DNA from 3 places in the Pseudokineococcus lusitanus genome. Region 2 is predicted to be linked to each of the others. Evidence: predicted binding sites of a transcription regulator. Region 2 holds the regulator's gene; each other region holds the start of a gene.

Region 1 (6,313 bases), on a different contig from region 2:
CTGCAAGGAGCACGCCCTCGCGGTGCGCGAGCCCTACGGCGTGTGGGGCGGCATGACCGAGGACGAGCGCGAGGCCGAGTACACCCGTCGCCGTGGTGCGGCGCGGGTGCTCCCCATCGCCAGCTGACGCGGACGCCGCGACGTCGGGTCGTGCGGCAGCGCTGAGGAGGCGCCGGTCAGCGTCCGCACGCACCACGACCACCGAGAGGCCCCACCCGTCCGGGTGGGGCCTCTCGTGCGTCCGGGCCCGGACGGCCGTGACGCGGCGCGGCCGGGGACGGGGACGACGGAGGGCCCGGGCGTGCGCCCGGGCCCTCCGTCGTGCGTGCGGGGTGCGTCAGTGCGCGTGCCCGTGGCCGCCGTGGTCGGCGGACTCCTCGACGGGCTCGGGCTTGTCGACGACGAGCGTCTCCGTGGTGAGGACCATGGAGGCGATCGACACCGCGTTGACGAGCGCCGAGCGCGTCACCTTGACCGGGTCGATGACGCCGGCGGGCACGAGGTCGACGTACTCGCCCGTGGCGGCGTCGAGGCCCTGGCCCGCGGGCAGGCCGCGGACCTTGTCGACGACGACGTAGCCGTTGAGGCCCGCGTTCTCCGCGATCCAGCGCAGGGGCTGGTCCACGGCCTTGCGCACGACGCGGACGCCGACCGCCTCGTCGCCGGACAGGCCGAGGTCGCCCTCGAGGGCGGCCGACGCCTGGACGAGGGCGGCGCCGCCGCCGGCGACGATGCCCTCCTCGATCGCGGCGCGCGTCGCGGAGACGGCGTCCTCGATGCGGTGCTTCTTCTCCTTGAGCTCGACCTCGGTGGCCGCGCCGACCTTGATGACGCAGACGCCGCCGCCGAGCTTGGCGAGCCGCTCCTGGAGCTTCTCGCGGTCCCACTCGGAGTCGGTGCGCTCGGCCTCGGAACGGATCTGGTCCGCCCGCGCCGCGATGTCCTCGGCGGACCCGCCCCCGTCGATCAGCGTGGTGTCGTCCTTCGTGACGACGACGCGCCGCGCGGTGCCGAGCACCTCGAGGCCCACGGAGTCGAGCGAGAGGCCGACGTCCGGCGTGACGACCTGGGCGCCGGTGAGGACCGCCAGGTCCTCGAGCATCGCCTTGCGGCGGTCGCCGAAGCCCGGCGCCTTGATGGCGGCGGCCGTGAAGGTGCCGCGGATCTTGTTGACGACGAGCGTCGAGAGGGCCTCGCCGTCCACGTCCTCGGCCACGACGAGCAGCGGCTTCGAGGTCTGGAGGACCTTCTCGAGCAGCGGGAGCAGGTCGGCGACGGCGCTGATCTTGCCGGTGTGGACGAGCACGTGGGCGTCCTCGAGGACGGCCTCCATGCGCTCGTTGTCCGTGACGAAGTACGGCGAGATGTAGCCCTTGTCGAGCTGCATGCCCTCGGTGAACTCGAGCTCCATCGCCGTGGAGGAGGACTCCTCGACGGTGATGACGCCGTCCTTGCCGACCTTGTCGAACGCGTCGGCGATGAGACCGCCGATGGTGCGGTCCTGGCTGGAGATGGACGCGACGTGCGCGATCTCCTCGGTGCCGTCGACGTCGCGCGCCGCGGAGCGCAGGGCCTCGCCGACGGCCTCGACCGCGGCGTCCATGCCCTTCTTCACCGCGCCGGGGGCCGCACCGGCCGCCACGTTGCGCAGGCCCTCGTGCACCAGCGCCTGGGCGAGGACGGTGGCCGTCGTCGTGCCGTCGCCGGCGACGTCGTTGGTCTTGGTGGCGACCTCCTTGGCGAGCTGCGCGCCGAGGTTCTCGTACGGGTCGTCGAGCTCGACCTCGCGGGCGATCGTCACGCCGTCGTTCGTGATCGTGGGGGCGCCCCACTGCTTGTCGATGACGACGTTGCGGCCGCGCGGGCCGAGCGTCACCTTGACGGTGTCCGCGAGGGCGTCGACGCCGCGCTCGAGCGCGCGCCGGGCCTCGTCGTCGAACTTGAGGGTCTTGGCCATGGGTGTCCGTCCTCGTGCTCGGGTGCTGCGGGGTGCTGCGGGTGCGGGCGGCAGGGCGCCGGACGCACGCCGCCCCGGGGACCGGCGGACCGGTCCGCCGGGGCGGTCGTGCCGGCGCGGCGAGCGCGCCCGGCGGCGGCGGCGCGGTGGCCGCCGTCCGTCAGTGCTGCGGGGGTGTCGTCAGGAGACGACGGCGAGCACGTCGCGCGCCGAGAGGATGAGCAGCTCCTCGCCGCCGTACTTCACCTCGGTGCCGCCGTACTTCGAGTAGATGACCTTGTCGCCGACGGCGACGTCGACCGGCACGCGCTGGCCGTTGTCGTCGACGCGGCCCGGGCCCACCGCGAGGACCTCGCCCTCCTGGGGCTTCTCCTTCGCGGTGTCCGGGATGACCAGACCCGACGCGGTCGTCTGCTCGGCCTCGACGGCCTTGACGACGATGCGGTCCTCGAGCGGCTTGATGGAGACCGACACTGTGCGGACCTCTCCTTCGTGGGGACCCCTGCGCGGGGTACCGGGGACGTGGGCAGGCGCCCGTCCTCGCCGTCCGCCGTCGCGGGGGTCGGCCGGCCAGGCTCGTGCGCCGGGCGCGAGACTATGACGGCGTTAGCACTCGGTCAATCCGAGTGCCAGCCGCGCCGGGCGCCCGGGCAGCACCTCCCGCGCGAGGGGCGCCCGGTGGGCGCGTGGCAGCATCCGCGCCGTGGAGGACCCCGCCGCCGCCGGCCTCGCGGCCGTGCTGACGCCCGCCGGCCGCGCCCTGCTCGACGGCCTCCCGCCCTACGACGAGGCGGGCGCCATGGCCCTCGGCGAGCGGCTGCGCGCGCAGGGGCACGACCCGGCGCTCGTGGCCGCCGCCCTCACCCAGAGCCGGCTGCGCGCCCGCGCCGTCGCCAAGCTGGGCGGACGCGCGCGGACGATGCTGCTGACCGCCACGGGCCTCGAGCAGGCGACGCGGCGCGAGGTCGCCGAGCGCCACGCCGACCGGTTCGTCGCCACCGGCGCGGGCCGCGTCGCCGACCTCGGCTGCGGGGTGGGGGGCGACGCCGTCGTCGTCGCCGACCGCGGCCCCGGCGTCCTCGCCGTGGACCGGGACCCGGCCACGGCCGCCGTCGCCGCGGCCAACCTCGCCCCGTACCCCGCTGCCGAGGTCCGGTGCGAGGACGTCGCCGCGACGGACCTCGCGGGCGTGGACGCGGTGTGGCTCGACCCCGCCCGGCGGGACGCCGCGGGGCGGCGCGTGCTCGACCCCCGCCGCGCCAGCCCGCCGCTGTCCTTCGCCGAGGCCCTGGCGGCGGAGCGGCCGGTGGGGGTCAAGACCGCGCCGGGCATCGACCACGACGTCGTGCCCGCGGGGTGGGAGTGCCAGTGGACGTCGGTCGGCGGCGACGTCGTCGAGGCGGCGCTGTGGTCGGGCGCCCTCGCGCGCCCCGGGGTGCGGCGCAGCGCCGTCGTCCTGCCCGCCACGGGCGGGGCGGGCGTGGTGGTCGACGACGCCGACGACCCCTTCGCCGACGGGGGGCCTCCCGTGGGGCCGGTGGGCACCCACCTCTACGAGCCCGACGGGGCGGTGGTCCGCGCGGGCCTCGTCGGCGCCGTCGTCGCGGCGACGGGCGGGCGGCTCGTCGACCCGACCATCGCCTACGTCACCGCCGACGCGGCGCTCGACCTGCCCACGGCGGCGGGCTACGTCGTCGACGAGGTGATGCCCTTCTCGCTCAAGGGGCTGCGGCAGCGGCTGCGCGAGCGCGGGGTCGGGCGCCTCGTCGTCAAGAAGCGGGGCACGGCGGTCGAGCCGGAGGAGCTGCGGCGGCGGCTGCGGCTCGAGGGCCCGCACGAGGCCGTCGTCGTCCTCACCCGCGTCGCCGGCCGGCAGAGCGCGCTCGTGTGCCGGGCGCTCAGGAGCCCCTGACCCGGCGTCGTCAGGCGCCGACGAGCACCCGCCCGACCGGCAGCGACGGGTCGCCGCCGAGCGTGCGCGGCGACGGCGGCAGGCCGGCGGCGACGACGTGCGCGCCGAGCGCGGCGACCATCGCCCCGTTGTCGGTCGACAGCCGCGGCCGCGGCACGCGCAGGGCGATGCCCGCCTCCGCGCAGCGCTCGGCGAGCAGCTCGCGCAGCCGGCCGTTGGCCGACACCCCGCCGCCGAGCAGCAGGTGCTCGAGGCCGTGCGTGCGGCAGGCGTCGACGGCCTTGCGGGTGAGGACGTCGCAGACGGCCTCCTGGAACGAGGCGGCGACGTCGGCGACCGGGACGGGCCGCCCCTGCGCCTCGCACGCCCGGACCCAGCGGGCCACCGCGGTCTTGAGGCCCGAGAAGGAGAAGTCGAAGCGGTGCCGCTCGAGGTCGCGCGCCGCGGTCAGCCCGCGGGGGAAGGCGATGGCCGTCGGGTCGCCCTCGAGCGCGGCCGCGCCGATGGCCGGGCCGCCCGGGTAGGGCAGGCCGAGCAGGCGCGCGGTCTTGTCGAAGGCCTCCCCCGCGGCGTCGTCGACCGTCTCGCCGAGCAGGCGCACGTCGGAGGCGACGTCGACGACGTGGAGCAGCGAGGTGTGCCCGCCCGAGACGAGCAGCGCGCCGCACGGCGTCGGCAGCGGGCCGCCGTCGAGCGCGCAGACGGCGACGTGCGCGTCGAGGTGGTTGACGCCGTAGAGCGGCACGTCGAGCGCCCACGCGAGCGCCTTGGCGGCGCCGACGCCGACGAGCAGCGCCCCGGCGAGGCCGGGCCCGGCCGTCACGGCCACGGCGTCGACGTCCGCGAGCGTCACGCCCGCCTCGTCGCACGCCCGCCGGAGCGTGGGGACCATCGCCTCGAGGTGGGCGCGGCTCGCGATCTCGGGCACGACGCCGCCGAAGCGGGCGTGCTCGTCGACGCTGCTGGCGACGACGTCGGCCAGCAGCGTCGTCCCCCGGACGAGGCCGACCCCGGTCTCGTCGCAGGAGGTCTCGATCCCGAGGACGAGCGGCGCCGACGCGTCGGGCCCGACGAGGGGGGCGGGCGCCGACGTCACAGCGCGTCCCGGAGCCGCCCGCCGCGGCGGCGGGCCCGGCGCACGCGGCTGCGGACGAAGAGGGCCAGCAGCACGACGACGGCCGCGACGAAGACGTAGTCGACGTAGCCGGCGTACTGCTCGACCCGCTCGAACTCGCCGCCCACGACGTAGCCGCCGCCGACGAGGAAGCTGTTCCACAGGCCGGAGCCCGCGGCCGTCAGCAGGCTGAAGCGGACGAGGCCCATGCGGGTGGCCCCGGCCGGCACCGAGATGAGGCTGCGGACGCCCGGGACGAGCCGGCCGAAGAAGACCGACGCGCTGCCGTGGCGGTGGAACCACTGCGACGCGTGCTCGACCTCCTCGCGGTCGACGAGCGGGATGGCGGAGACCCAGCGGACCGCCCGCTCCTCGCCGAAGGCGTGGCCGACCCAGTAGAAGAACCAGCCGCCGACGAGGGAGCCGAGCGTCGCGGCGACGACGGCCAGGACGAGGTTCATGCCGCCCTGGGCGGCGATGAAGCCGGCCAGCGGCAGGACGACCTCGCTGGGGATCGGCGGGACGATCGTCTCGAGGACGGTGGCGACGAAGACGCCGACCTCGCCGATGCTCGCGATGAAGCGCGCCAGGGCGCCCGAGACGCCCGTGAGGCCGCCGACGGCCTCGTCGACCGACACCGACGCCTGGGCACCGGTGACGAGCAGGGACAGCGGGGTCATGGCGTGGGGGCTCCGTCGGGGTCGTCGGTCGTGGCGGTGGTGCCGGTGGTGCCGGTGGTGCGGGGGCGCCCGGTCGTGCCGGGGCCTCCGGGGCCGTCGGCGGGCGGGGGGCCGCCCGGTGGCCGGCGGCGCAGGACGAGCGCGTCCGAGCCGGGACCGTAGTAGTCGCGCCTGCGCGCCACCTGCACGAAGCCGTGCCGGTGGTAGAGCCGCAGCGCCGGGGCGTTGCCCGCCTCGACCTCGAGGAGCAGCGCTCCCGCGCCGAGGGCGGTCGCGTGGTCCTCGCAGGCCGTCAGCAGGGCGTCGCCGAGGCCGCGGCCGCGGGCGGCCGGCGCGGTCGCGACCGTCTGCACGTCGGCGTCGCCGCCCGCGGCGGCCGCGCCGGCGTACCCGAGGAGGCCGCCCTCGTCGTCGCGGGCCACCCAGTACGCACGGCCGGGCGCGGCGAGCTCGGACCAGAAGGTCTCGGCGCTCCACGCCGTGGGGCCGAAGAGCTCCGCCTCGAGGGCGGCGACGTCGGCGACGTCCCACCAGCGCATCGGCCGCAGGGCCGGCAGCGCCCCGGCGGGCGGGCGGACGGGGGCCGTCGTCACCGGACGGGCGCGGGCGCGCCGCGGTCGGCGGTGGCCACGGCGTCGGGGCGCCGCAGG
Region 2 (6,313 bases):
GCGAGCCGACGGACCAGAAGCGGTAGACGTCGAGCGTGGTCCGGTCGCCGAGCACGACGAGGGTCAGCAGCGACGTCGCGACGGCGTTGACGGCGGCGCCGACGAGGGCCAGCTTGACCGGCGTCGCCCCGCCCCAGCCGAGCGAGGCCACGACGAGCACGACGGCCCCCGCGACCGCGGCGCCCGCCACGGCGAACCACACGAGGCCCGACGCCGCGGTGACGCCCGTCGTGGCGATCGCCGTGACCACCGCCAGCGACGCCCCGGCGTTGATGCCGAGGAGTCCGGGGTCGGCCACGGGGTTGCGCGTGAGGCCCTGCAGGAGGGCGCCGGACAGCCCGAGCGCCGCGCCCGCGACGAGCCCGACGACGGTCCGCGGCAGCCGCAGGTCACGGACGACGAGGTGGTCGTTGTCCCCGGCGACCGGCGACCAGAGCGCCTGCCAGACGGTGCCGAGGGAGAGCGGCCGGCTGCCCACCGCGAGGCTGGCCGCCACGGCCAGGACGAGCAGCGCGACGAGGACGGCCACGACGACCACCCGGCGCGACGCCGTCCGCGGCCGGGCGGCGTCGGCGGTGCCGGGCGTCAGGGCCGGCGCGTCCGGGGTCGCGGCGGCGCCGGGCGCGGTCGCCGACGAGGGCTCCACGGGCGGGCCTCCGGGTGCTCGACGACGGTGCGCGGACGTTAGGAGAGCCTAACCGTCCACGCGCCCGTCGACGCCACCCCCGGAGGGGTCGCCCGCTCGCCCGCTCGCCGCCCGGGTCAGCGCCCGGAGATGAGGTCCCGCAGCCGCCCGAAGACGCCGCCGCCCGCGCTCGTCAGGCGCCCCTCGGGCGCCTGCTCGCCGCGGAGGTCGGCGAGCTCGCGGAGCAGCTGCTCCTGGCGCTCGTCGAGCCGGGTCGGGGTCTGCACGTCGACGTGGACGAGCAGGTCGCCGCGGCCGCCGCCGCGCAGGTGGCCGACGCCGAGCCCGCGGAGGGTGTGGACCTCGCCGGACTGCGTGCCGCCCCGGACGTCGACCTGCTGGCCGCCGTCGAGCGTGTCGACCGTCAGCGTCGTGCCGAGCGCGGCGGCCGTCATGGGGACCTGCACGGTGCAGTGGAGGTCGTCCCCGCGGCGGGTGAAGGTCTCGTGCGCCTTCTCGACCACCTCGACGTACAGGTCGCCGGGGGGACCGCCCGCGACGCCCACCTCGCTCTGGCCCGCGAGCTGGACCCGCGTGCCCGTCGAGACGCCCGCGGGGATGCGGACGGTGAGGGTGCGGCGCTCCTGGACGCGGCCCTCGCCGGCGCACTCGGGGCACGGCGACGGGATGGTCGTGCCGAAGCCGCCGCAGCCGGGGCACGGCATGGCCGTCGTCACCTGGCCGAGGAAGCTGCGGACCTGCCGCTGGACCTGGCCGCGGCCGCCGCAGACGTCGCAGGTCCGCGGCGAGGTGCCGGGCTGGCAGCACGAGCCGGAGCACGTGGAGCAGACGACGGCCGTGTCGACGGAGATCTCCTTGTCGACGCCGAAGACGGCGTCGTGCAGCTCGACCTCGACGCGCAGGAGGGCGTCGGCACCGCGGCGGGCCCGGCTGGCCGGGCCACGGGCGCCCGCACCGCCGGCGGCGCCGCCGAAGAAGGTGTCGAAGATGTCGCTGAAGCCGAAGCCCCCGGCCGCGCCCCCGCCGCCGAAGCCCCCGAGGGTCTCGCCGCGGTCGTAGGCGCGGCGCTTGTCCGGGTTGGACAGCACGTCGTAGGCCGCCGAGACGTCCTTGAACCGGTCCGCGGCGTCGGGGTTGACGTCGGGGTGGTACTTGCGCGCCAGCTTGCGGTAGGCCTTCTTGATGTCCTCCGTCGACGCGTCGCGGGAGACGCCGAGGGCCTCGTAGTGGTCGCTCACCGGGGTGCTCGCTCCTGTCGGTCGGGGTGCTCGGGCGGGGTGCTCGCTACGGGGGCGGGCGGCGCGGGCCGCCCGGCGGCGGGGTCAGCCGCCGATGATGCGCGAGACGTAGCGGGCGACCGCCCGCACCGCCGCCATCGTCGTGGGGTAGTCCATCCGGGTCGGCCCCAGGACGCCGAGGTGGGCCACCACCTCGCCGCCGGTGCCGTAGCCGCTCGTGACCACGGAGGTCTCGAGCAGCCGGTCGTGCGCCAGCTCGCGGCCGATCCGCACCTGCACGCCGCCGGTGGCGGCACCGGCGTCGTCGGCCATCTCGCCGAGCAGCCGCAGCAGGACGACCTGCTCCTCGATGGCCTCGAGGACCGGCGAGATCGACTGCGGGAAGTCCAGGCCCGAGCGGGCGAGGTTGGCCGTCCCCGCGAGGACGACGCGCTCCTCGCGCTGGCCGGCGAGGGACTCCTCCAGCACGCGCAGGACGGCGCGGACGACGTCGCGCTCGTGCGGCGGGAACTCCTCGGGGAGGCTCGGCAGCCGGGCCACGAGCGCGTCGAGCCGGGCGCCCGCCGACACCGCGGCGATGCGGGTGCGCATCGACGCGACGAGGTCCTCGGGGACCTCCTGGCCGACGTCGACCGTGCGCTGCTCGACGCGTCCGGAGTCCGTGATGAGCACGAGCAGCAGCCGCGGGCCGCCGAGCGGCACGAGCTCGACGTGCCGCACGGTCGCCCGGCTCAGCGACGGGTACTGCACGACGGCGACCTGGCGCGTCAGCTGCGCGAGCGCCCGGACGGTGCGGGTGAGCACGTCGTCGAGGTCGGTGGCGTCGTCGAGGAGGGTCGAGATGGCACGGCGCTCGGCGAGCGACAGGGGCTTGACCGTGGCCAGCCGGTCGACGAACGCCCGGTAGCCCTTGTCCGTGGGGACGCGGCCGGCGCTCGTGTGGGGCTGGGCGATGTAGCCCTCCTCCTCGAGGACGGCCATGTCGTTGCGGATGGTGGCGGGCGAGACGCCGAGGCTGTGGCGCTCGACGAGGACCTTGGAGCCGACGGGCTCCCGGGTGGCCACGTAGTCCTCGACGATGGCCCGCAGGACCGCCAGCCGTCGCTCGTCGCTCATCCGTGGTCCTCCTCGCCGCCCGGGTCCGAGCCCGTGGCGCCGCGCTGGCACTCGGGCAGATCGAGTGCCAAGCCTACGCCTCGCCGCGGGCCTGCCCGGCTCCGTCGGGGGTGCGGGCTAGCGTCCCGCGCATGCCCGAGCGCCCCGCCGGCCGTCCTCCCGCCCGCCCCCTCCCGCGGACCGGGACGCCCGCCGCGACCACCGGCCGACCGGGCGACCGCTACGGCGCCGACGTCCTCGCCGGGGGCCGTGCGGCCTGGGCGACGCCGCCGCGCGGGCGCAGCACCGACCTCGCGGCCGAGCGCGGCGTCGTCGTCGAGGACGTCGACACCGGCTGGGTGGGGGCCGTCGTCCGCGTCGAGAAGGCGGGCGGGGTCCACGTCGTCCACCTCGAGGACCGCCGCGGGCGCACACGGGCCTTCCCGCTCGGTCCCGGCTTCCTCCTCGACGGCCGGCCCGTGCGCCTCGTGCCGCCGCGCCCGGCCGCCCCCGCACGCCCCGCCGCCGGCGGCGTCGCGCCCGGGCGGACCGCCAGCGGCTCCGTCGCCGTCGCGGGGCACCGCGCCCGCGTGGCCCGCGGCAGCCGGATCTGGGTGGAGGGCCGCCACGACGCCGAGCTCGTCGAGAAGGTGTGGGGCGACGACCTGCGCGTCGAGGGCGTCGTCGTGCAGCCGCTCGACGGCGTCGACGACCTCTCGGGCGCGCTCGAGGACTTCGCGCCCGGGCCGGGCCGCCGGGTCGGCGTGCTCGTCGACCACCTCGTGCCGGGCACGAAGGAGCAGCGGCTCGTCGACGCCGCGCTCGCCGACCGGCGGTGGCGGGGGCTCGTGCACGTGGTCGGCCACCCCTACGTGGACGTGTGGCAGGCCGTCCGCCCCCAGCGGCTGGGGCTCGAGCGGTGGCCGGTGATCCCCCGCGGGACGTCGTGGAAGCACGGCGTCCTGGCCCACCTCGGCTGGGCGCACGAGGACCAGCGGGACGTCGCCCACGGCTGGAAGCGCATCCTCGGGACGGTCCGCACCATCGCCGACCTCGAGCCGACGCTCTCCGGCCGGGTCGAGGAGCTCATCGACTTCGTCACCGAGCCCGGCACCTGAGCCGTCGGTAGCCTGGCCGGACGGCCGCCGACCGGTGGTCGTGCGGAAGGAGCCCCTCGTGAGCCAGCAGCCCGGCGACCCCGGCGACGCGCCCCGGTACGACGGACCGCCCCCGGGCGACCGGCAGCCCTCCTACGGCCAGCAGCCGCCCTCCGGCCAGGCCCCGTCGTCGGGGCAGCAGCCCTACGGCCAGCAGCCGTCGTACGGCCAGCAGCCGTCGTACGGCCAGGCGCCGTCCGGTCAGCAGCCCTACGGCCAGCAGCACGGCCAGTACCGCGGCGAGGAGCCGGGCCGCGGTCCCGCCCCCCGCCCGACGGGCGGCGACGACCTCTCCCCCGCCGACCAGCGGCTCTGGGCGACGCTGACCCACCTCGGAGGCATCTTCCTCTACGTCCTGGCGCCGCTCGTGGCCTTCCTCGTCCTGCGCGACCGCGGCATCTTCGTGCAGGACCAGACGCGCGAGGCCCTCAACTTCCAGATCACCGTCCTGGTCCTCTGGGCGGTCGTCGGGTTCCTCAACCTCATCAGCTTCGGCTTCCTCTTCCTCCTGGTGCTGCTTCTCCCCGTCTACGTCGCCGTCCTGGCGATCATCGCGGCGGTGCGGGCCAACCGCGGCGAGCGCTACCGCTACCCGCTCACCCTGCGCCTCGTGCGCTGACCCCCTCCTCCGGCGCGAGCAGGCGCCTGTTCGTCGTCGAAGGGCCTCCCGGGACGCGAACAGGCGCCTGCTCGTCGTTGTGGGGCTTCCCGGGACGCGAACAGGCGCCTGTTCGTCGTCGAGGAGCCCTGCCGATCACGAGCAGGCGCCCGGTCGTCCGAGAGCCGGCTACCAGCCCAGCAGGCGGCGCACGACGCCGTCGGCGAGGAGCCGGCCGCGGTCGGTGAGGACCACGCGGGACGGCGGCGCGCCGTCGAGGCCCGGCGCGACGAGGCCCTCGGCCACGACCTCGGGCAGGCGCGGGAGCCCGTCGGGGGGCAGGGCCGCGACGTCGAGGCCCTCGGCCAGGCGGACGCCGAGCAGGACGCGCTCGACCTCGCGGGCGTCGTCGTCGAGGACCTCCCGCGCGTGGGCGGGCGAGCGACCGGCGAGGAGGCGGGCGCTGTAGGCGCCGGGGTGCTTGACGTTCCACCAGCGGACGCCGCCGACGTGGCTGTGGGCGCCCGGGCCGACGCCCCACCAGTCGTCGCCGCGCCAGTACGAGACGTTGTGGCGGCAGCGGGCCTCCGGACGGGCCGCCCAGTTGCTCACCTCGTACCAGGACATGCCCGCGGCGGTGAGGGCGGCGTCGGCCACCTCGTACTTGGCGGCGAGGTCGTCGGGGTCCGGGAGCGTCAGCTCCCCGCGCCGCACCTGCCCCGCCATGCGCGTGCCCGCCTCGACGACGAGGGCGTACGCGGAGACGTGGTCGGGGGCGCAGGCGAGCGCCGCGTCGAGGCTCGCGCGCCAGTCGTCGTCCGACTCCCCCGGCGTCCCGTAGATGAGGTCGAGGCTCACCTGCAGGCCGGCGTCCCGGGCCCAGCGGACGACGTCGGGCACCCGTGCCGGGTCGTGGGTGCGGTCGAGCGTCGCCAGGACGTGGGGCACGGCCGACTGCATCCCGAACGACACGCGCGTGAAGCCGCCCGCCGCCAGCTCGGCCAGCGAGGCGGGGGTGACCGAGTCGGGGTTGGCCTCGGTCGTCACCTCGGCGCCGTCGGCCAGGCCGTGGGTGCGGCGGACGACGTCGAGCAGGCCGACGAGGTCGGCGGCGGGCAGCAGCGTCGGCGTGCCGCCGCCGACGAAGACGGTGCCCACCTCCCGCGGCGGCAGGCCCGCGGCGGCGAGCACCCGGCCGGACATCTCGACCTCGCGGGCGGCGACGGCGGCGTAGCCGGCCCGCGACGACCCGCTCCCGGCGCCGCCGAGCTCCTCGGCCGTGTACGTCGTGAAGTCGCAGTAGCCGCAGCGCACCCGGCAGAAGGGCACGTGGAGGTACATCGCGAGCGCCCGGTCGGCCGCCCCCACCGCGGCGGACGCCGGGAGGGCGCCGTCCTCCGGGACGGGCTCGCCGTCGGGCAGGGCAGGGCTCACGCCCCCATGGTCCCCCGCCGCGGACCCTCCCCCGCACCACCCCCGAGGACCGCGACATGTGGCCATGACGCGCCCCGCGTCGGCCCCCGCACCGCGACGTGCGGCCGTGACGCCGCCGGCGCCCGCACCGCGGGCCGCGGCCGCG
Region 3 (6,313 bases), on a different contig from region 2:
GGCTGCGTCCGCGACGTCCTCGTGCTGTCGACGGCCTTCGCCCCCACGGAGCGGGGCCGCGTGCTCAGCTCCTTCGGCCCGCTCGACGCGGCCGCGGGGGCGGCGGCGCTGGCCGACGCCGCCGCGGGCGCCCGCCGCCGGCTGGTCGTCGTGTCGTGCCTCGACCCGGCGGCGCTGGAGGCCGAGCGGCTGCGGACCCCCGGCGCCCGGGCGCTGCGCGCCCTCCTCGTCGCCGCGGCGGAGGCCACGGCCACGGACGACCGGCCCGAGGTGCCGCCCGCGGACGCGCTCCCGGCGGCGCCCGCCGTGCCGGCGCCGGGCGACGACGCCGCCACGGCGCTGGCCGCCCACGCGGACGGCGACCCCGACGCGGCGGACCCGCTGCTCGCCGCGCTCGTGCGCCACCTGCGGGCCGCGGGGGCCGCCGTCGTGCCGGCGCGGGCACCCGGGGACCCCGACCTCGCCGCGGTGCTCGCGGACGGGCGCTCCGTCGCCGTCCTGCCGGACGCGCGGCCCGTCCCCGCGGGCGACGGCGCCGCGGCCGTCCGCGTCGCCGCGGCGGACCCGCTGCGGCGGCTGGCGGAGGCGGACGCCCTGCGGGCGGCCGGCTGGTCGGTCGTGCACGTGGCCGCGAGCGAGCTCCTCGTCGACCCGGCCGCCGTCGCGGCCCGGGTCGTCGCGGCCGCGCGGGCGCCGTGGGCGGCGGCGTGAGCGGCGACGGCACGGGCGCCCCGGAGCCGGGGGCCGCGCCGGGGGCCGCGGACGGCCGGCGCGCCGGCCACGGGCCGTCGGGGCCCGCCCCGGCGGCGCCGCGGGCGCCCCGGGACGACGACGACGCGCCCGTCCTCCCGCGCTCGGCGGGGGAGGACAGCGCCCGCGCCTGGGGCGACGACGAGCGCGGCGACGACGACGAGCGCTTCCTCCGCGAGCGGCCGCCGCACTGGTGAGGTGCGCCGGCCGCCCGCGGGCGGACGCCCCGCCCCGGCGGGGGAGGGGGCTCAGGGCTCCCGGCGCTGCTGCTCCGCCTGCGCGCGGAGCAGGTCGCGGATCTCCTGCAGCAGGAGGATGTCCTCGCTGGGCGCCGCGACCTCGGGCTCGACCCCCTGCTTGCGGAGGGCCAGCAGGCGGTTCATCGGGACGACGATGAGGAAGTAGATGACCGCCGCGACGATGACGAAGTTGATGAGCGCTGCGACGGTCGTCCCCAGGACGACGCGGCCGTCGCCGATGTCGAAGCCCAACCCGCTCATGTCGGGCTGCTGGAAGATGGCGGCGATGAAGCCGCCGATGACGTCGGTGGCCAGCGCCGTGACGACCGCGGTGAACGCCGCGCCGATGACGACGGCGATGGCCAGGTCGATGACGTTGCCGCGCAGCAGGAAGTCCTTGAACCCCTTGATCATGCCCACTCCAGTGCTCGGGTGGGCCCGGCGTCCGCACGGGCCGTCGGGAGGCTAGGACCCCGCGGGCGCCGGTGGGGCCCTCCGGCGACGACCTCCGGACGACCTCCCCGGACCCCCGCGCCGGCCGGGCCGCTCAGGGCGGCGCCGCGGGCGGCAGCAGCGCCAGGACGAGCGAGCCGCCCGTCGCCGTGACGGCGGCGACCTCCGCCGCCTCGCCCCGGGCGACGGCGAGCACCACGACGCCGGGCGTGCCCCCGCCCGCGGGCAGCAGCCCGGTGCCCCCGGCCGCCGCCGGCACGTCGAGGACGACGGCGCCCCGGGCCACGACGACGGCGGCGCCCGCTGCGGCGATCCCGTCGACCGACCCGCCCGCGTCCCAGGCGGGGGCCGCCGGCGGGGCGAGGACGTCGACGGCGTCCCCGGCACGGACGAGCGCCCCGGTGGCGCCGCCGACGGGGACGGCGAGGGCCACCTGCCCGGCCGGGGCGCCGACGAGGAGGCCGGGGCCGCCGAGGCGGGCGTCGGTGAGGAGCTCGCCGGACCGGACCGCCGAGGTCAGCCGGGCGCCGAGGACGGCGCCGTCGTCGGCGGGCCCGAGGGCCCCCGCGGGCGCGACGGCCGCCGGCACGGGCACGCGGACGAGGTCGGCCGCGGCGAGCACGTGGCCGGCCGGCAGGTCGGCGGCCGCGGCGAGGAGCAGCGGGGCCGCGGGCGGCGTCGGGCGCACGGCGTGGACGGCGACGCCGGCCGCGGCGGCGAGCAGCAGGGCGGCGACCAGACGGCGGGCGAGCGGGTGGGGGCGCCCCCGACCGCGGCCACGACGTCCGCCGCGCCGCCGCCGGTCCCGCGGCGCCGTCCCCGCCGTCCCCCCTCGTCCACGCCGCGACGCTAGGTCGCCGCGGCCGCCCCCGGGCCGGTGGCGGGCAGCCCTGTGGACGGCGGCGCCACGGCGCGGGCGGTGCGCGCCGCGCGTGCGGTCAGGAGGTGGAGGAGGACCCGTTGCCGGAGGACGACGAGGACGTCGACGCCGACCCCCCGCCGGAGGAGCTGCTGCCGGAGGAGCCGCCCGACGACGAGCCGCCCGACGACGAGCCCTCGCCCGAGGAGCTGCTCCCGGAGCTCGAGCCGCCCCCGGAGGAGGACGTCTCGCCCGCGCCCCCGGACGACGACGTCCCGGAACCGCCGGACGAGGAGCCCGAGCCCGAGCCCGAGCCGGTGCGGGAGTCGTTGCGGTAGAAGCCCGACCCCTTGAAGACGACGCCGACGCTGCTGAAGACCTTGCGCAGCCGTCCGCCGCAGGTGGGGCACTCGGTGAGGCTCGGGTCGCTGAACGACTGCTGCGCCTCCAGGGGCGTGTCGCAGTCCCGGCAGCGGTAGGCGTAGGTGGGCACGAGGGCCTCCAGCGGTGGAGCGCCGGGCGGGGTGCGGCCCGGCGCGGTCGGGGCGGGGCGCCCGGCGGCGGCCCGGGCGTCGGCGGCTGGCACTCGCCCTCCGCGAGTGCCAATGATAGCCCCGCGCGCGAGCCCCGCCGACCCGCCGGGGCGCCCCTCGGCACCCGGGTCCGAGGGGGCCGCACGGCTACCCTCGCGCCGTGTCGCGCACCCGTTCCGCCGGTCTCGTCGCCCTCGTCGCCCTGCTCGTGGTCGCGCTGGTGGCGACGGCGGCCGTCGTGGTCCTCGTGCGCCGGCCGCTGCCGCAGACGTCCGGCGAGCTCGTGCTCGCGGGCCTGTCCGGGCCGGTCCAGGTGCTGCGCGACGACCGCGGCGTGCCGACGGTGGTCGCCGACGACCCGGAGGACCTCTTCCGGGCCCAGGGCTTCGTCCACGCCCAGGACCGCTTCTTCCAGATGGACCTGCGCCGCCACGTCACCGCCGGCCGCCTCGCCGAGCTCGTCGGGGACGCCCCCGAGGCGGTCGAGGCGGACGTCGTCGTCCGCACCCTCGGCTGGCGCCGCGTCGCCGAGGAGGAGCTGCCGCTCCTCGCGCCCGAGACCCGGACGTACCTCCAGGCGTACGCCGACGGCGTCAACGCCTACGTCGACGGCCGCTCGCCCGGCGAGCTGTCGGCGGCGTACACGGCGCTCGGCGTGCGCGGCGACCTGCCGCCCGTCGAGGCGTGGACGCCGGTGGACTCCCTCGCCTGGCTCAAGGCCATGGCGTGGTCGCTGCGCGCCAACTACGACGAGGAGCTGGCGCGGGCCGCGGCGTACGGCGCGGTCGGCGACGTCGCCCTCGTCGAGCAGCTCTTCCCGTCCCCGACCGCCGCGGACGCCCCGCCGGTCGTCCTCGGCCCGGGCGACACCACGCCGGCCGCGGCCACCCGCCCGGCCGACGGCCCGCTGCCCGCGGCGGACCCCGAGGCCGCCGTCGCGGCCGCGCTCGCGGACCCGTCCGCCCCGGTGGCGGCGACGGGGCGGGCCGCCGCGAGCGTCACGGCGGTCCTCGACCGCTACGCCGGGCTCGGCGCCGGGGGCGCCGACGGGCTGGGCTCCAACGCCTGGGCCGTGGCCGGCACCCACACCGAGAGCGGGGCGCCGATGCTGGCGGGCGACCCGCACCTCGCCGTCTCCTTCCCCTCGACGTGGTCGCAGGTGCACCTGCGGTGCCGCGAGCGCAGCGCGGCGTGCCCCTTCGACGTCGCCGGCTTCTCCTTCGCCGGGATGCCCGGCGTCGTCGTCGGCCGCACGCCCGAGGTGGCCTGGAGCCTCACCAACACCGGCGCCGACGTCTCCGACCTCTTCCTCGAGCGGGTGCGCGACGGCAGCGCCCTCGTCGCGGGGGAGGAGGTCCCGCTCGAGACGCGCACCGAGACCATCGAGGTCGCGGGCGCCGACCCCGTCGCCATCACCGTCCGGAGCAGCGGGCACGGCCCGCTGCTGTCCGACGCCGTCCCGGCCCTCGCGGCCGCCGGCCGCCGCGCGCCGGTGCCGGAGACCGCGCCCGCCGCGGGCGACGCCGGCTACGCCGTCGCGCTGCGGTGGACCGCCCTGACGCCCGGCCGCTCGATGGACGCCGTCTTCGCGCTCGGCGCGGTCACGGGCTGGGAGGACTTCCGCGAGGCGGCCTCGCTGCTCGAGGTGCCGGGGCAGACCCTCGTCTACGCGGACACGACGCGGGTGGGCTACCAGGTCACCGGCAGCGTCCCCGTCCGCCAGCGCGGCACCGGGCTCGGCCAGCAGGACGGCACGTGGCCGCGACCGGGCTGGGACCCGGCCTACGACTGGGCCGGCACGGTCCCCTTCGAGGACCTCCCCTCCGCCGTCGACCCCGCCGACGGGCTCGTCGTCAGCGCCAACCAGCAGGCCACGGCCGACGGGCCGGCCCTCTCGCAGGACCTCGACCAGGGCTACCGGGCGGCGCGCATCCGGGCCGCGCTCGAGGCCCAGGTCTCCGAGGGCCGGCCGATCACCGTCGAGGACATGGCGGCGCTGCAGGGCGACGACGTCGACCCCTTCGCCGAGGTGCTCGTGCCCGCGCTGCTGTCCGCGCCGCTGCCCAGCGGCGACGGCACGACGGCGGAGCAGCGCGACTTCACCCGCGAGGCGACCGCGCTGCTGCGCGGCTGGGACGGCAGCACGCCCCCGGACTCGGCGGCGGCGGCCTACTACTACGCCGTCTGGTCCAACGTCCTGCGCCTCACCTTCGCCGACCAGCTCCCGGACGTGGCGCAGCCCTCCGGCGGCAGCCGCTGGTACACGGTCGTCGGACGGCTGCTCGAGGACCCCGACAGCCCGTGGTGGGACGACGCGACGACGCCGGCCGTCGTGGAGACGCGCGACCAGGTCCTCGGCCGCGCCCTCGTCGACGCGCGCCTGGAGCTGACCGCGAAGCTCGGGGCGGACCCGCAGGAGTGGCAGTGGGGCCGGCTGCACCGCCTCACCCTGCGCAACCAGGTCCTCGGCACCGACGGCGTCCCCGCGCCCGTCCGCTCGCTGTTCACCGCGGGCCCCGTCGAGCTGGGCGGCAGCGGCTCGGTCGTGGACGCGACGTCGTGGGACGCGCGGCGCGGGTACGACGTCGTGGCGCTGCCCTCGCTGCGGATGGTCGTGGACATGGGCGACGCCGACGCCGGCCGGTGGGTCGACGTCGCGGGCGTCAGCGAGCACCCCTGGAGCGGGCACCGCACCGACCAGCTGGAGACCTACGCCGAGGGAGGCTCCTTCCCGTGGGCCTTCACGCCCGAGGGCGTGGCCGCGGCGGCGCGGGACGAGCTGACGCTGGTGCCGCGGCCCCAGGGCTGACCCCGGCGGCGCGCGTCGTCGCGCCGCGCGACGGCCGCGGGGAGCAGGATGCGCGCCGTGGAGGTCGCGGTCGCCGTCGTCGCCGCGGGCACGCTCGCCGTGGCCCTCGCCGCCGCGGCCGCCCCCCGGCTCGGCCTGCCGGCGCCGCTCGTCCTCCTGGCGCTGGGCGTCGTCGTCAGCGTCCTGCCCTTCGTGCCCGTCGTCAGCGTGCCGCCGGAGCTCGTCCTCACCGGGATCCTGCCCGCGCTCCTCTACGCGGCCGCCGTGTCCGTGCCGGCCATGGACCTGAGGCGCGACGCCGCGGCCGTCAGCGCGCTGTCCGTCGTCCTCGTCCTCGTGTCCGCGCTCGTCGTCGGGGCGGTCCTGACGCTCCTGGTCCCCGGGCTGCCCTACGCCTGGGGCGTCGCCGTCGGGGCCGTCGTCAGCCCGACGGACGCCGTCGCCACCGCGGTCGTCCGACGCTCGGGCGTCTCCCACCGGGTCACCGCGATCATGGAGGGCGAGAGCCTCCTCAACGACGCTTCGGCGCTCGTGCTCGTCCGTGCGGCCGTCGCCGCGGCGGCCGGGGCCGTGTCCTTCTGGGGCGTCGCCGGGCAGTTCGTCTGGACCGTCGTGGCCGCGGTGGCGGTCGGGCTCCTCGCCGGGCACGGCTCGCTGCGCCTGCGCGCCC

The links. The regulator HrcA, encoded in region 2, represses chaperone genes, less so after heat shock. The targets are predictions, from matches to a motif close to GNTNGCACTCGGNNNNNCCGAGTGCNANC.
Region 1: a site for HrcA is predicted at 2,563-2,591, ahead of groES (co-chaperone GroES). Genes of this name have one in related genera too.
Region 3: a site for HrcA is predicted at 2,880-2,908, ahead of EDC03_RS11185 (FmdB family zinc ribbon protein). Genes of this name have one in related genera too.

The regions. Positions count from the first base shown of each region.
Region 1 is NZ_RJKN01000004.1:147,075-153,387, forward strand. It holds gene EDC03_RS08805 (WhiB family transcriptional regulator) at 1-127, shown strand, start outside; gene groL (chaperonin GroEL) at 338-1,957, opposite strand; gene groES (co-chaperone GroES) at 2,138-2,431, opposite strand; gene EDC03_RS08820 (THUMP-like domain-containing protein) at 2,661-3,869, shown strand; gene tsaD (tRNA (adenosine(37)-N6)-threonylcarbamoyltransferase complex transferase subunit TsaD) at 3,880-4,965, opposite strand; gene EDC03_RS08830 (DedA family protein) at 4,962-5,663, opposite strand; gene EDC03_RS08835 (GNAT family N-acetyltransferase) at 5,660-6,256, opposite strand; gene tsaB (tRNA (adenosine(37)-N6)-threonylcarbamoyltransferase complex dimerization subunit type 1 TsaB) at 6,253-6,313, opposite strand, start outside.
Region 2 is NZ_RJKN01000001.1:474,931-481,243, forward strand. It holds gene EDC03_RS02135 (FecCD family ABC transporter permease) at 1-646, opposite strand, end outside; gene dnaJ (molecular chaperone DnaJ) at 763-1,884, opposite strand; gene hrcA (heat-inducible transcriptional repressor HrcA) at 1,969-3,000, opposite strand; gene EDC03_RS02150 (DUF3097 family protein) at 3,132-4,097, shown strand; gene EDC03_RS18350 (DUF4870 domain-containing protein) at 4,156-4,755, shown strand; gene hemW (radical SAM family heme chaperone HemW) at 4,924-6,168, opposite strand.
Region 3 is NZ_RJKN01000005.1:249,242-255,554, forward strand. It holds gene EDC03_RS11165 (hypothetical protein) at 1-711, shown strand, start outside; gene EDC03_RS11170 (hypothetical protein) at 708-947, shown strand; gene mscL (large conductance mechanosensitive channel protein MscL) at 999-1,403, opposite strand; gene EDC03_RS11180 (SAF domain-containing protein) at 1,537-2,130, opposite strand; gene EDC03_RS11185 (FmdB family zinc ribbon protein) at 2,381-2,794, opposite strand; gene EDC03_RS11190 (penicillin acylase family protein) at 2,995-5,643, shown strand; gene EDC03_RS11195 (cation:proton antiporter domain-containing protein) at 5,692-6,313, shown strand, end outside.